One region of the Saccharococcus sp. Marseille-Q5394 genome, then DNA from elsewhere that is predicted to be linked to it. Evidence: riboswitches for the same ligand, from Rfam matches in the RefSeq annotation. Region 1 holds a riboswitch; the other holds the start of a gene.
What was found. A riboswitch is a leader RNA that binds a small molecule or an ion and turns the genes downstream of it on or off. The one in region 1 is predicted to bind thiamine pyrophosphate.
Positions count from the first base shown of each region.

Region 2: another riboswitch for thiamine pyrophosphate. It lies ahead of tenA (thiaminase II); the one in region 1 lies ahead of thiT (energy-coupled thiamine transporter ThiT).

Region 1 covers NZ_CAMPPQ010000002.1:1,007,233-1,014,918, forward strand. The annotation lists gene map (type I methionyl aminopeptidase) at 1-433, opposite strand, end outside; gene OC538_RS15605 (hypothetical protein) at 1,209-1,622, shown strand; gene OC538_RS15610 (hypothetical protein) at 1,814-2,353, shown strand; gene OC538_RS15615 (NUDIX hydrolase) at 2,505-2,921, shown strand; gene OC538_RS15620 (DUF4870 domain-containing protein) at 3,318-3,659, opposite strand; TPP riboswitch at 3,751-3,851, shown strand; gene thiT (energy-coupled thiamine transporter ThiT) at 4,037-4,594, shown strand; gene OC538_RS15630 (tryptophan-rich sensory protein) at 4,634-5,362, opposite strand; gene OC538_RS15635 (M3 family oligoendopeptidase) at 5,523-7,328, shown strand; gene OC538_RS15640 (GNAT family N-acetyltransferase) at 7,336-7,686, shown strand, end outside.
Region 2 covers NZ_CAMPPQ010000002.1:631,297-638,982, forward strand. The annotation lists gene OC538_RS13755 (DsbA family protein) at 46-690, opposite strand; gene OC538_RS17985 (pentapeptide repeat-containing protein) at 1,777-2,202, shown strand; TPP riboswitch at 2,990-3,097, shown strand; gene tenA (thiaminase II) at 3,198-3,881, shown strand; gene thiM (hydroxyethylthiazole kinase) at 3,882-4,688, shown strand; gene thiD (bifunctional hydroxymethylpyrimidine kinase/phosphomethylpyrimidine kinase) at 4,685-5,524, shown strand; gene thiE (thiamine phosphate synthase) at 5,544-6,170, shown strand; gene thiW (energy coupling factor transporter S component ThiW) at 6,167-6,661, shown strand; gene OC538_RS13790 (HAAS signaling domain-containing protein) at 6,824-7,686, opposite strand, start outside.

The sequences.
Region 1 (7,686 bases):
TCTGGTTCAAACTTGAACCTGCTCTCACTTTTGTCATAGCACGGTCAAAAGCTTGTTTGGCCACGTCGCAAAGCAGTTGCTTCTTTTCATCAGATGTACCGACGACGAATGAAATGCCGGTATCGGCAAAGTATCCGCCAAATGACGCGGACACATCGATATTGACAAGGTCGCCGTCTTGAATCACACGTGAACCCGGAATGCCGTGGGCAACTTCATGATTGACACTGATGCATGTATAGCCCGGGAACTCATATTGGTCAATCGGTGCGGATACAGCTCCGCGCTCAGCAAGAAGTCGTCCTCCGAGTTCATCAATCTCTTTTGTCGTAACACCAGGAACAGTCGCCGCTTTCATCGCTTCCCGCACCTCTGCGACGATGCGACCGATCTTTTTCAAAGCTTCGATCTCTTCGTTGTTCTTTACAATCATGATTTACAGGTCCCTTCTTTGAAACGTAATTTTCCATCTGATTATAACATAATTATTCAATCGTAAATAAACGTATGCCTATCCTAGTTGATTTTCAGTTTTTATTAAACCAGTTCTGGCTGAGGATTACTTTAAACTGGCTGATCATGATGATGGACCAGATTGGTAATGTTTAATTCGCTAACGAGGCCGTAAATCCATTAAAGGATTTATGTCCTTTTTTGTTGAATACTTAAAATAACGCAGTAGGTTAGTTTTACGAAGAAGATTTTTTTTGATTGCGTTGAATATGTTGATATATGTAAGTTGTTGCACGAAAGGGGTACCTTACTTCAAGTATGGGGATGGGGGTTGGTTTAATTGTACAATGGCTTTTACAGTAATTTTAGTTCAATTGTTGTTGCTTTGTTATGTTGGTGGATAGTGTTACTTTTCTTTCAAAGAATGGCATTCCGTTTAAATAATAGTTGGAAGAAAGATATCACTGTAACATTTATCCAAAGTGTATTTATAATAATCTTACTTCCAATACTCGCCAATTTCATTAGATGATGATAAATATGTTACTGCATTAACAACCGCTTCTTTACATGAAGGCTGGTGAGCTTCTTTGGAGGCTCTATTTTCGTGTTCAACATTAAGTTGGAAATAAGAGTTAGATTGAGACTAGAAGAATTAAAAAGAATCCCTTGGAAGTAGTAATGCTGAGGACTTGGGGTCTAGGTTGGTATGGTACAGGAATACTCATCGTCAAACAATTCAAGGAGGCGATATATTGAGAAAATTGGCTTTCATTTTTATATTACTGGTCTTCTTATTAACCGCATGCCAAGCAAATGATCCCCATGGAATTACACTGGAAGAAGTGCTCTCTTCATTTGAAGAACAGCAATTGTCACTAATAAATAGCAAAGTAAATAAGGACCATATTTTTGGAATGAAACTTAATGGAATTAGACCTTCTGCTTATGATATAGATAGGAAAAAGCTTTTAGTTTATATCTATGATTCAAATAACGAACGAGAAAAGGGTTGGGAAGATTGGCGTGAAAAAACAGCTAGTATGAATACGGTCGGATATAAAGTGTATGAGGTGAATAATGTGATGCTGTTTTACGTGTATGAAAAAGATCTAAATAGTGAAATAGACAGTGAGATACAAAATGCGGTAAATGGATTAAGTCGTTAATCGATTTTCAACTAACGCTGCAGGTTAATTGAAGAAAAAGTATAAATGTCAAGACAATGAATTGTATGAATAAAATGAGGTACCAGCCAACCGTGAAATTAGGAATTGTCCTGGGATGTGGTACTACATTTTTCATTCAAACCTTCCTGGTATGGAATATTATGTTGATAGTTAATTAGAAGGGGATGCATATGAAAAGATCAAAAGGGATGAGATGTTTTATATTCATATTTATATTCTTACTACTAGCACTAACAGCTTGTAATCCAAAACCTGAATTCAAATTGTATGAAGGCAAACCAATGAGAATAGCAGTAGTTGGAGAACCGCCAGAAGTGGAAGAAGAGCAAATAAAGTTTGATCAAGTTTCCTTCGACGAATTAACTAGTGAATCAATCAGTTCTTATAATGCCGTCATTATTACGGAAGAAAAGCTTGTCGAAGCTTCAGAAAGCCAGTATGCAGATTTGTACTTACAGTCAACCATTCCATTCTTTTTCATTTCAGCTAACAGCCATATTCCTTTTACGGTGAAGGACGTAGAATATGATTCCGGTTGGGAGTGGACTTCGGGGAAAAGCTATGCTGTTGGCGTTCTGACGATACAAGAAGAAGATGAAGAGGTCGTAAAAAGTTGGGGATTTGGTTTATATAACAATGAAAATAATGATGAACATATAAAAGCATTGTATGCAAGAATTTTTATGACAATTGAGGAACTACATCTTTAATAGAATCGGTTACTTGAAGATTGAACTGCTTTGAGGGTTCTATTTCTTGTTTACATAAAGTTGCAGGTTAGTTGCAGGTGTTGTTTACCGTGTGTTCAACAATCAGGCCATGCAGTTTAATAAAAGCTTTGTGAGAAGGGGTACTATAACAATGAAAAGCTGGTCAGGTTCAGCAGGTATTTGTATCAATGAACATAAGGAAATACTAATGGTCAAAAGTTTTGGGTCAGAGAGATGGGCGGTACCTTCTGGTGGTATTGAAGAAGGCGAAAGTCCAGAGGAATGTTGCATTCGGGAGATTAAAGAAGAAACGGGATATGACGTGAAAGTCATCAAAAAATTAAAAGTTAAAGAAACAACCATTAAAAATATAAAAGTAAAGACATATTATTTCAGGGTGGAAAAGATCGGCGACAGCAGTGGAATTAATGATCCTGATCAAATTATTGTCGAAGCCGATTGGAAATCCTTGTCTGATATAAAAACTATTAACCACGTCTATCCCGAAGATTTAGAGTTACTACTAGAACAATATAAACATCTTGAACAATCGGTCGCGTTCGAATAAAAAGGACCCTAAACATGTCCTTTTTCAATAGTAATCAATAATGCCTCTTAACAGAGCCTGCAATAAGAATTACCTTTTCATGTCTTTACTGTTGCCATGCAGCTAAAAATTTAAGATATACTCCAATTGATTGGAGTGGAGATCGGCGACCCCAGCGAACGCCGTTACGAAGAACGGCGTTTGCGAGCAATGTTTTTTCGACCCTGAGGGAGCAGGATGCCTTAATTTCTGCAAAAAGCGCAGAAATACGGCAAATCGAACCCTTCGCTGTTCGATTGGCTGAAGCCGTGCCCGCGGAAAGCGTCCGATCGGAACGGAAATCAATTATATTTGTAGTGGGTTAGAACATTTACTATCTACCCTAACATATTTCACTCACTATGCCTTCCTTCCCTATCATTTCAATACTTTCACGCCGTGGTAGACATTCCAGATGACGACGATAACAAACAGCAGTCCGTAGATGAGCATGAACAGGAAAGGGGCCAGTCCCCAAAAGTCGAATTGCCCTGTCAACATTGTGTACATCCTCGATTCATAGGAAATCATCGAAAACGTAAACAGGATGAAGCCGGCAATAAGGAGCACGACTGGAATAAGATGCGAGATAAGCGAACGTTTCGCATGCCCTTTCACGTCATGATCATCCGTGACAAAAAAGACGATTGCAGGCAAGAGAAGCGGTGAAAAGAAGATGCTGAAATAACAGAGGGCTGATAATAGTTTATTATTGGTCATAGGCTTACCTCCCGCAATTCTAATAAGTAGTTTACAATTCATCTTGCTTATAAGTACTGTAACATATACAATGTATACGACAATTGAATTACATGACCACAAGGGGTGCCTATAAGGCTGAGATTGGATATTCGTCCTAACCCTTCGAACCTGTAAGTTCATACTTGCGTAGGGATGTGGATGGAAACTGACAACGATCGATGTCTCGGTTCTATCCGGGATGTCGTTTTTTTGTTGCGAAAAAGTTTTAAAGCTGTTTAGTAACCGTAACCATGATGGGCATGTTTCAAACGTATCCATATATGTGATACCCGGTCGAGGCAGAAAAAACGCTTTTTCATTCCGTATCCCTCCGACTAAAAAAGGGGGAATTACAATTGGATCGCAAAAGACTTCAGTTAATGTTGGAGGTTGCCATTCTAGGAGCTTTATCGTTTGTATTGGATAACTTGACGCTATTTAAAATGCCTCAAGGCGGGTCCGTCACCTTATCAATGTTGCCGATCATCTTGATGGCATATCGATGGGGAGTTTCTGGCGGTTTATTGACCGGATTGATATCGGGTCTCCTGCAAGCTGTTATAGGGGGCTATATCATCCACCCCGTGCAAGGCGCTTTAGATTATTTTGTCGCATACACGGTTGTTGGATTGGCGGCGTCCACACTCAGATGGCTGATTAATAGCAAAGCGGCTGGACGCAAAGGCTCGATGGCTGCAGCAATAATTGTCGGGACGGTGTTGGGCGGCCTTCTTCGGTACTTGGCCCACTTTATTGGCGGTATGGTGTTTTTCGCTGAATATGCCGGAGACCAGCCGGCTTGGTTGTACTCCTTGGTATACAATGGATCCTATATGATTCCATCCATCATATTGTGTGCAATCGTAGCAGTTGTTCTTTTCACATCCGCGCCTAGACTTATTCAAAGAACATAAAAATAGCAGGGGTATGTGTCATCATGCTCCTGCTATTTTTTAATGCGTACGTCTGCCTGAAAACAGGAAGATGCATGCTATGATGACTGCTGATAAAAAGATGGCAGCTGCGGATATGAACAGCTCCTCCGTCCCGTTTTTAACGGCAATGCCGATAAACGCCCAAACAAAAACGAGATTCATCACATAATCCTTGTAGTGGTACATAAAATGTAAAGCGAAAGCCGTGGAAATCGTTAAAAAGATGACGGCCCATAAAGGATCACTTAACCCGAACCCAGTCCAACCATGGATCATTAGAAGATAACTGAAGTTCGAGATGGTCGTAATGAAAATCCACCCAGTGAGCAGGCTAAATGGCACTCTGCCAAGCAATCGGTTTTCCCGTTTCGGGAAGGTACCATATAAAGTGAGCAACACAATGAGAAGAACTATTTTCGTAATGACGGTTCCGGTGAACAATCCGAAGTGCCAAAGGACAATCCAAGCAATATGGAGAAGACAACTTAATACGAAAAGGTAAGTGAAGCGGTTTCGATGTGCGGAGCTCATCTCGTGGCAAGTCTTTTTGAAATTGAAAATCCAGAAAAAAAGCATGATATAGAGCAACCAACAGATGATCAATACATAGTCTGCCGGAATGAAAAGCAACGGCAGCCGATTTGTTATATCGCTTGTTGTGTTTCCATTCAGTGAGTAAAAGCTTGCGGTTATATTCAATAGTATGACTGTACATAGCGACAGGGTCATAAGAAGTATTCTAGACATAGTACATCCTCCCTCAGAACAGTATACATAGGAATGGGGGACTGTGCGAAGGAAAGTATGAAGTTTCCGTCACAAATCCATTATTTCGAATGCCGAAGATTCATGGTATAATAAAAACATGATTTAATTACAATTTTCCGAATGATTAGGGGGACTATAATTGACTACGACAAAAACATATTCACAAGTATGGGATTTAGATGTATTTTTCAAAGGCGGCAGCGGTTCGGAGCAGCTTCGTACTCACCTTGATACGGTAAAAGAGCAAATCGGTGCATTGGAAAACCTTGCAATTGCCACGCAAACACCTACAACCGTGGAAGATGCGGATCAAATTCTTCATGTAATTGATGAAATCAAAAACACTGCGAAGAATCTTAGGGAAGCGGGAGCGGTCATTGGATGTTTCATCGCCGCGAATACGAAAGATAAAAAAGCGCTTCTTCTCCAAGCTGAAGTTTCCTCGTTAGGAGCGAGGTTCCAGCCAGCCATTTTGAAGATCAAACTAGCAATTGCTAAGACTAAAGAAACTGTTTGGAAAGACTTGTTGGCGACCGAGCAACTATCCCAATTCGATTTTATTCTACAAGAATGGCGCGAAGAAGTTCAATTGAAACTGTCCGAGGAGGAAGAAAACCTTATCACTGCACTAAGTGTCGATGGGTACCAAGGGTGGGGCCAATTATATGATCGGCTTGTCGGGGACATTACGATTGAAATGACAATTGATGGGGAAGAGAAGAAGCTTTCCGTTGGCCAGGCGAATAATTTGAGCTCCCATGCAGATGTCGAAGTACGCAAGGAAGCGTTTAATAAACTTGAAGACGCATGGGGGGCGAAAGAGGATTTCTTTGCCTCAACATTGAACCACCTTGCAGGATTCCGCTTGGCTGTCTATAAGAAGCGCGACTGGGATTCCGTTCTGAAAGAGCCTCTCATGCGGAATCGGATGAGCCAAGAGACGCTTGACGCAATGTGGGGGGCTATCAGTGACAATAAAGCCCCTTTTGTAGAATATCTGAAGCGAAAAGCCGAACTATTGGGAAATGAAAATATGAATTGGTATGATTTAGATGCACCTGTCACTTCATCCACGAAGGAAATGCCGTTCCAAGAAGGCGCTGAATTCATCTTGGAGCACTTCGGCAAGTTCGGTCCGGAACTCGAGTCATTTTCGAGGAAAGCATTTGAGGATAGCTGGATCGAAGCGGAAGACCGGGCGGATAAACGTCCGGGAGGATTCTGTACGGGCATGCCGATTTCAGAACAATCCCGCATATTCATGACATATAGCGGCTCCATGTCCAATGTGGCGACGTTGGCACATGAACTGGGTCATGCGTTCCATTCATACGCATTGCGACCAGTCCATTATATGAACCGGCAATACGCAATGGGAGTTGCAGAGACGGCCTCCACTTTCGCTGAAATGATCGTCGCTGACGCTGCCGTCAAGTCGGCGGAAACAGAAGAGGAAAAACTAGCATTGCTTGAGGATAAAATCCAACGCAGTGTGGCATTCTTCATGAATATCCATGCACGCTTCCTGTTCGAGACGCGCTTTTACGAAGAAAGGAAAAATGGAGTGGTGCCTGCTGCAAGATTGAATGAGTTGATGGCTGAAGCACAAAGAGAGGCATATGGAGGAGCTCTTGATACAGTTCATCCGCATTTCTGGGCTTCGAAGCTGCACTTTTATATTACGGGGACACCATTCTATAACTTCCCGTATACATTCGGATACCTGTTCTCATTGAGCATTTATGCGAAAGCCATTGAAGAAGGGGAATCGTTTGAACAGAAATATATGGCTCTCTTGCGCGACACGGCCGTCATGTCAGTCGAGGATCTTGCGATGAAGCATCTCGGTGAAGATATAACTAAAGAGGAATTCTGGGCAAAAGGTGTGGCGTTATGTGTGAAAGACGTAGAAGAATTTTTGAAAATAGCTTCCGAAGAAAGGTGAAGACGCATTGATTCTGCTTGAAGGGCGAACTTGTTATTTGCGTATATTGACAGAAGACGATGCAGCGATATTCACCCAGTTGCTCAAAGCAAATCGGGAATATTGGACGGTCTTTGAGCCTCGTCATGAATCGAGCTACTATACGGTTTCTGTCCAACGGGATAAGATAAGGGAATCCATTTATCAAATGAGAGATCGGCGCGAATATAATTTTGGGATTTTTGACGCCGAAACAAGCAGGTTGATCGGTCATATATCGTTATACAGTATTAAAAGGCTGCCTTTTTCAAGTGGTTTCGTCGGTTATTCAATCGACGAACGGGAAACAGGAAGAGGTCTTGCGACAGAAGCGGTAAGA
Region 2 (7,686 bases), 380 kb from region 1:
ACTTTTGTTGAATTGTCATTAATGTGTGATGCACAGGCACCGAAGTTAACAGCCATCAATACCGCACGCCATGCCGTCGGGGAAGTCAGGCTTTTGTTTGCGGATTTCCTGATCGATGATTTGTTCAAGTGTTTCCTTGGAATGAATGCCTGCAAACTTAGTGTCACCAATGATGAAAGTCGGCACCGAAGTAATAGTTGCTTCTTCGTATGCTTGGCGAAGTGCTTCTTGATGGACCTCTTTGTATTTTCTCGTTTCTAATGCTTCGCGGTACTCTTTTTGATCTAAGCCGAGTTCACCGGCTAATCGGGTTAGCACGTCGATTTTGCCAATGTCTTGTTCTTCTTGGAAGAAAGCTCGGAGCATCCGGTCATTATATTTATTTCCTATGCCTTTTTCCTTGGCAAATTGATACCCTTCGAATGCCAAGTGTGTGTATGGTTGAGGGGACACTTTTGGAAGGACAATATGAACACCCATCTGTTCAGCCATCGGATAGACGGCCTGTTTCCATGTGCTTTGCAAATAATGATCCTCGGGCTTTAACGTTTCATTTGGATATGGACGCAACTCAAACGGCATCCACTCAACTTCCACGTCTTTTCCTTGGATTGCTTCTAGTAACGGTTTTTCCGCGAGAAGACAAAATGGACATACATAATCGGAATATACCTTTATTTTCACTGTCATCGTTACGACCTCCTTATTCCCTACGGGGTATACAAGTTCAGCTTAACATAAAGATATATGGCTTTGTCCGAGTGGGGCTTGCACATGAATAAAGCCCTTGAAAACTCCGAATGGAGTTGACAAGGGCTTTGGTTCAGACAGGGAATACTAACATTTCCTGTTATGGGATGCAATGCTTTAAATTGTTGTTGCTATCTTATTTTTTGAGCAATCCGAAGAATGAGCTGTAAGCTGCAGCAACTTGGTTGTAATATCCGACAAGCTTGTCCCAAACTGTTGTTTGAACAGTTTGAACAGCTTCTACAGCTGGCTCCTCAGCAGTTTCTTCGTCAGTAGCAGTTTCTTCTGTTACATCCTCAACTTCAGCAGGTACTTCTGCAACGTCGTCGCCTTCAACAGCGTCATCGCCTTCAACAGCGTCGTCGCCTTCAACAGCGTCATCGCCTTCAACAGCGTCGTCACCTTCAACAGCGTCGTCGCCTTCAACAGCGTCGTCGCCTTCAACAGCGTCGTCACCTTCAACAGCGTCGTCGCCTTCAACAGCATCGTCGCCTTCAACAGCATCGTCGCCTTCAACAGCATCGTCACCTTCAACAGCGTCGTCGCCTTCAACAGCATCGTCACCTTCAACAGCGTCGTCGCCTTCAACAGCATCGTCGCCTTCAACAGCGTCGTCGCCTTCAACAGCGTCGTCACCTTCAACAGCATCGTCGCCTTCAACAGCGTCTTCGCCTTCAACAACGTCATCGCCTTCAACAGCGTCGTCGCCTTCAACAGCGTCGTCACCTTCAGCAGGTACTTCTTCTGCCTCTTCACCTGGCAAGACAATTCCGAGGTGATCTTGGATTGCAAGGTTATAGTACTCAATCAAACTTACATAATTTTGTAAGATAGATTTGTACTCATTAATTTGGTCATCTGTTATAATTGAATCGGCTTGGTCAGTTGACGACGTATCTTCAGTGATATTCTCGTCAGCTGGCTTTTCTGTTTCTTCAGCATCTACTTCAGCATCTTCTTCAGCAGGTGCGTCTGTTGCATCTTCTTCATTTACAGGTGCTTCATTAGAATCTTCTTCGTCAACCGGTGACTCTACAGCTTGATCTCCGTCGACAGCTTCGTCTTCTTCAGCAGGTACTTCTACATCTTCGTCAACTGGAGTTTCTTCAACTTCTTCTTCGTCAGCTGGAGTTTCTTCAACTTCTTCTTCGTCAGCTGGAGTTTCGTCAACTTCTTCTTCGTCAACTGGAGTTTCGTCAACTTCTTCTTCGTCAACTGGTGTTTCCTCAACTTCCTCTTCGTCAACTGGAGTTTCGTCAACTTCTTCTTCGTCAGCTGGAGTTTCGTCAACTTCTTCTTCGTCAACTGGTGTTTCCTCAACTTCTTCGTCAACTGGAGTTTCTTCAACTACTTCTTCGTCAGCTGGAGTTTCATCAACTTCCTCTTCATCAGCTGGTGTGTCTGTACCTTCTTCATCTACAGGTACATCTGTATCTTCGTCATCGTTATTAGGTGCGTCTGTGTCATCTTCATCTGTTGTATCATCTTCACCCGGCTCTGCAGCTACGAAGTTTTTATTTGCAATCGTACGCATGAATTTCCCTTTTTCAGGTGAACCCGGAATGCTTGTTGCATAATAGGAAACTTTTTCACCGTGGTTTTTGAACTCTTTTTCACCATTTTCAGCTGCTAAAGCTGAACCGCCAGCTCCAAAAATAGCTGCAGTTAGCATTGACGTCGACATGACAAACGGCAAAATTTTCTTTTTCGTGTTCTTCTCATTACGATTCGTTTCGTTAACCAAGAATGATCAAACTCCCTTTTTTGTTTTTTTTTAACTCGACTACCAGATCATGAAGCGAAAAATAACACTCAGTTTAGTAAGTTGTTATGTACATCCGCCTCCTTCTCAAGATGTTGGAGCGTTTTTTATTATCCTTGCAATAGTTTCACTCGGATAGGTTGCAGTGCCCCATCTGCACATTACCAACAATAACAAAAGTAAATAACAGTAGTGTGACAACCAATTAACAAGTATTCATGGAAATATTAACCTTTGTAATAATAAAAAAGCGTAAGAAAGACTAAAAAGAGGGTAAAAACTAATCGATTTGTCCCTTGTAAGACATTTTATTCCAGTTAGTAAAATGCATAAATTATGCTCACCTTATATGTCCCGTTACTTTATTAACATGTAGAATGAATGGTCTGAATGGTCTAACGTTATATGTTACCAAATATTACATAGACCTTGCATGACTAGTAATCTATGTTATAGTGTAGTAGAAAACTGAAAAGAGTTAACCACTGGGGGAGTCTTTGTGAAAGACTGAGACGTGTATCGATACGCGGACCCTTCGAACCTGATCTGGCTCATACCAGCGTAGGGAAGTGGGTCGCACGTCTTCCAAAGGTTATCTTACGCCGATATGCGAGCCGCTTCTTCAACGATTGTGTTGAGTGAAGCGGCTTTTTTGGTTTTCCAAAACTTTAAAGGAGTGGTTGGAATGACGTTTTGTGAAGAGGTACGGAAGGAATGTGACGATGTTTGGGAGGCAAGCTTCCATCATCCGTTCATCGCAGCGCTTGCTGAAGGGACTTTGCCAGAGGATGTGTTCAAACAGTATGTCCTGCAAGACTCGTACTATTTGAAGCACTTTGCGAAAGTGCATGCAATGGCAGCAGTGCAGGCAACGGATTTATTGACGGTGCAACGGTTTGCACAACATGCGGATGGAACATGCGGGGCAGAGATTTCATTGCATGAAGGTTTCTTTGGCTTGTTGGGAGTTACGGATGAGGACATTGAAAACTTTGAGCCGGCGCCGACAGCGTATGCGTACACTTCGCATTTATACCGGGCGGCGTTGGAAGGTGACTTGGCCACGACGTTGTCCGCATTGCTTCCATGTTATTGGTTGTATTACGAAATCGGCGAGCGGCTGAAGGACGCGAAACCGGACCACCCGATTTATGACAAATGGATTGCCACGTACAGTTCTGAATGGTTCGAACAGGCAACCCGTGAACAGATCGACCGTTTGAATAAATTGACGGAAGATCTTTCGGATAAAAGACGCGGACAATTAAAAGCTCATTTCATTAAAAGCGTCCACTATGAATTGCAGTTTTGGGAAATGGCTTGGACAAAGCAATCATGGTCTCTTGAAACAAAAGGGGTGCATGTATAAATGGCTCAATTTTCATTGCTGAAAGAACTGCGTACGCAAAACCCGTTAGTTCATTGCATCACGAATATGGTCGTTGCAAACTTTCAAGCGAATGGCCTGCTGGCATTGGGCGCTTCTCCGATCATGGCGGAAGCAATCGAGGAGGCGGCGGATGTATCCTCCGTTTCCTCCTGTACGTTGCTCAACATCGGGACGCTAGATCCTTCGGCTGTTGAATCAATGATTGCTGCTGGAAAAGTTTCTTCTATTAAAGGGCGGCCACTCGTATTGGATCCGGTGGGAGCTGGGGCAACCGCTTTCCGAAAACAGACGGTCGCTACACTTCTGAAGGAATTGGATATTACGCTTATCCGCGGAAATGCCGGTGAAATTGCATCCATTGCGGGTGTTGAATGGGAAGTGAAAGGTGTCGATGCAGGAGACGGATCGGCAAATATTGAGGAGGCGGCGAAAGATGTGGCTCGCCGCCACCGTTGCCTCGTCGCTGTTACCGGCGAGACCGACATCGTGACAGATGGTGAAAAGCTCATCCGGATCACAGGAGGGCATCCGCTCATGAGTAAAATTACAGGTATGGGCTGCCTGTTAAGCGCGGTTTCCGCCGCATTCCTGTCCGTCGGTAAACATTCGCCGATTGACGCGGTTGCTTACAGTCTCGCCTTTTACAAAAGAGCGGGTGAATTAGCGGCTGAACTAGCTTCGGGTCCGGGGGATTTTGCGGTTTATTTCCTGAATGCTTTACACCAATTGGGCGATGAAGCAATCGATGCCGACCGATTCATTGTTGAAGAGGGGGTTGTGAAATGACTTCAGTTGCTCTGACGATTGCAGGTTCGGATAGTGGCGGCGGGGCAGGGATCCAAGCCGATCTGAAAACATTCCAGGAGCTTGGCACGTTCGGAACATCCGTATTGACGGCAGTAACTGCACAGAATACGCTTGGCGTTCATGCAGTTCAACCGATTGAGACGGACATCGTCATCGCGCAGATTGATGCAGTGCTGAATGATTTCACAGTTGGTGCTGCTAAAACGGGAATGCTGTTTTCAGGTGAAATTATCGAGGCAGTCGCGGATACATTGAGCCAATATGAAAGGATCCCTTTAGTCATTGATCCCGTCATGATTGCGAAAGGCGGCGCTTCGCTTCTTCAGGAGGCAGCGATTGCAGCTTTGAAGGAGCGCCTCATTCCGACGGCGACCCTTCTGACGCCCAATATACCTGAAGCGGAAGTGCTGACGGGAATGACGATTGTGTCAATGCACGATATGGAGAATGCCGCGAATCAATTGCTTCGGATGGGGGCCGGGGCCGTTCTGCTGAAAGGGGGGCATCGGATGGATACCCGTGACGCGGAGGATTTATTCATGTCGGCGGATGGCGAGTGCTTTCTAATGAGAAGCAAGCGGATCAAAACGAAAGACACGCATGGCACGGGCTGTACGTTCGCCGCTGCTGTTACAGCAGAGCTTGCGAAAGGTGCACCGATGCGTGACGCAGTCGTTACCGCAAAACACTTTATCCATGCGGCGATTGAAGATGGGCTTTACCTTGGGAATGGACACGGGCCGACAAACCATGCGGCATTTCGTGATCGGGGCATTGTGGAACGGAAGGATGTTGAATTGATTGGAAAACGTTGACGTTACGCTTTATTTCATTATGGGATCGATAAATGCTGAGAAGCCGCTATCTGTTTTGGAAGATGCCTTAAAAGGCGGGATCACTTGCTTCCAGCTGAGAGAGAAGGGGGCGCGTGCACTCGTCGGGATTGAAAAGAAAGCATTTGCAGAGAGCTGTCAACGATTGTGTGCGCAATATGGAGTGCCGTTCATCGTTAATGATGATGTGGATCTTGTTGTTGAGATTGACGCGGACGGCGTCCATGTCGGCCAGGACGATGTTGAGGCGCGATTCGTCCGAAAAAGAATTGGATCTGAAAAGATCTTGGGTATTTCCGTTCATACAGTAGATGAAGCGAATCAGGCAATTGCGGATGGGGCGGATTATGTCGGCATGGGGCCAGTCTATCCGACGATAACGAAAGTTGATGCGAAGCCGGTTGCGGGTACAGCGATGATCGAGGAAGTCGCGGGGGTGTATCCTAGCTTGCCGATTGTCGGAATCGGAGGCATTACGGCAGAGAATGCTGAACCGGTCTTCCGGGCGGGAGCGAGCGGAATATCCGTCATTTCAGCGATTGCTTCATCTGCTGACCCTGAAATGGCGGCGAGGCGGCTGGCGGAAGTGTCATTGAAATGGAGCTGGGAAAGGGGGGTGCTGCGATGAATACGCGGAAGCTTGTTCTGATGACCGTGTTTACGGCGATTGCGGTGGCGGGATCCGCGTTCGTCTCGTTTCCTGCGGGGATAGCCCGCGCGTACCCGATCCAGCACGCGGTCAATGTCATCGCGGCGATCTTGCTAGGGCCGGTTCCAGCTGTCATTATTGCCTTCATGACCGGCTTAGTGCGCATATTGACAGGCACCGGATCACTGCTCGCCTTTCCGGGTGGGATGATCGGCGCCGCGCTTGCCGGGCTGCTCTATAAGCAGTCGGGGAAGTCGTGGTTGGCGGCACTCGGGGAAATCATCGGGACGGGGGTCATTGCATCCCTCTTCGCAGTTCCGTATGCGGCCGTGCTTATGGGAACGACAGTCACCGCCTTCTTCTTCATGCCGCCATTCCTCGTCTCCAGCGTAAGCGGGGCAGTCATAGGGGTTGTCGTTGCGCTCAGGTTGCAAGCCGTGCCAATGGGGAAGAGGATACAGAGTTATTAGAATCTTTCGGGTGCCTGTGTAATACACTATTCAGATAATGCACTACAATTGCATGAAATAAATGGTGGAGCCGACCAGATCAATCTTTGGTCGGCTCCTTTCTGCATGAATATGATTATTGTTGAATTGTCATAAATGTGTGGTGCACAGGCACCGACACAATTATGCTTTTGCTTTTCGGTAGCTGTCGTAGATTTCGATGGCCACGGTTACGATGATGGTTGCGATGATCGTCCACACCGCCCAATCGATGAAATTCTGGACGGAGGACGAATTGATTTCTAGTACATTTGCTAAGTATGGAATCATCGCGTCGTTGATGAGGGCAGGGTTGCTGGCAATGACGATGAAAACGATCAAGCTGACTACTTTACTGACAGCATTTATCGTTACGAGCTTCATTGTCCATTGTCGTTCTTTCCATTTGAAGAGCGCCAATCCAATTTCGAGCAAAGCAAATGGTAAAACAATCGGCAAATACGACATCAATACCGATTGATTCAGAGCTGGCATTACCATTTGCAACCCCTCGCCATCTATTGATCGATAGACGCCTGCAAGTCGGTCCGCATTGAAATAAAGAATGACCCAAATCGCGGTCCAGACAAGTCCAAAAATGATCTCACTCCTTGGAATCACCTTTTTTTTCGAAATGACATGAACATATTTCAATTGTTCGGGAGTCCACTCCGACCCGTATGTTGTGATGGAACCATTGCTTTTTGCCAACCCGATTCTTTCAATGAAAATAAATACGATGGTCACCCAGAAGAACGTCTGGATCAGCACATGTATAATATTTGCGATGATGATTCCAATGCTTTTTATTACAACCGAGAGTATGCTTTCTTCTCCAGAAAAGAGGACAATCGTTTCAACGACATGAACTAATATGGTAATTAAGATTGCCCATGGGACAATCATTTTCATTGTCCATAGATAAGCATCGTATACTTTCGGGCCGATTAAGTGCATCGGTGTGTCGCGGTAGCTTGCGGCGAGGCGAGCGGGGTCGCCTAGTTTCG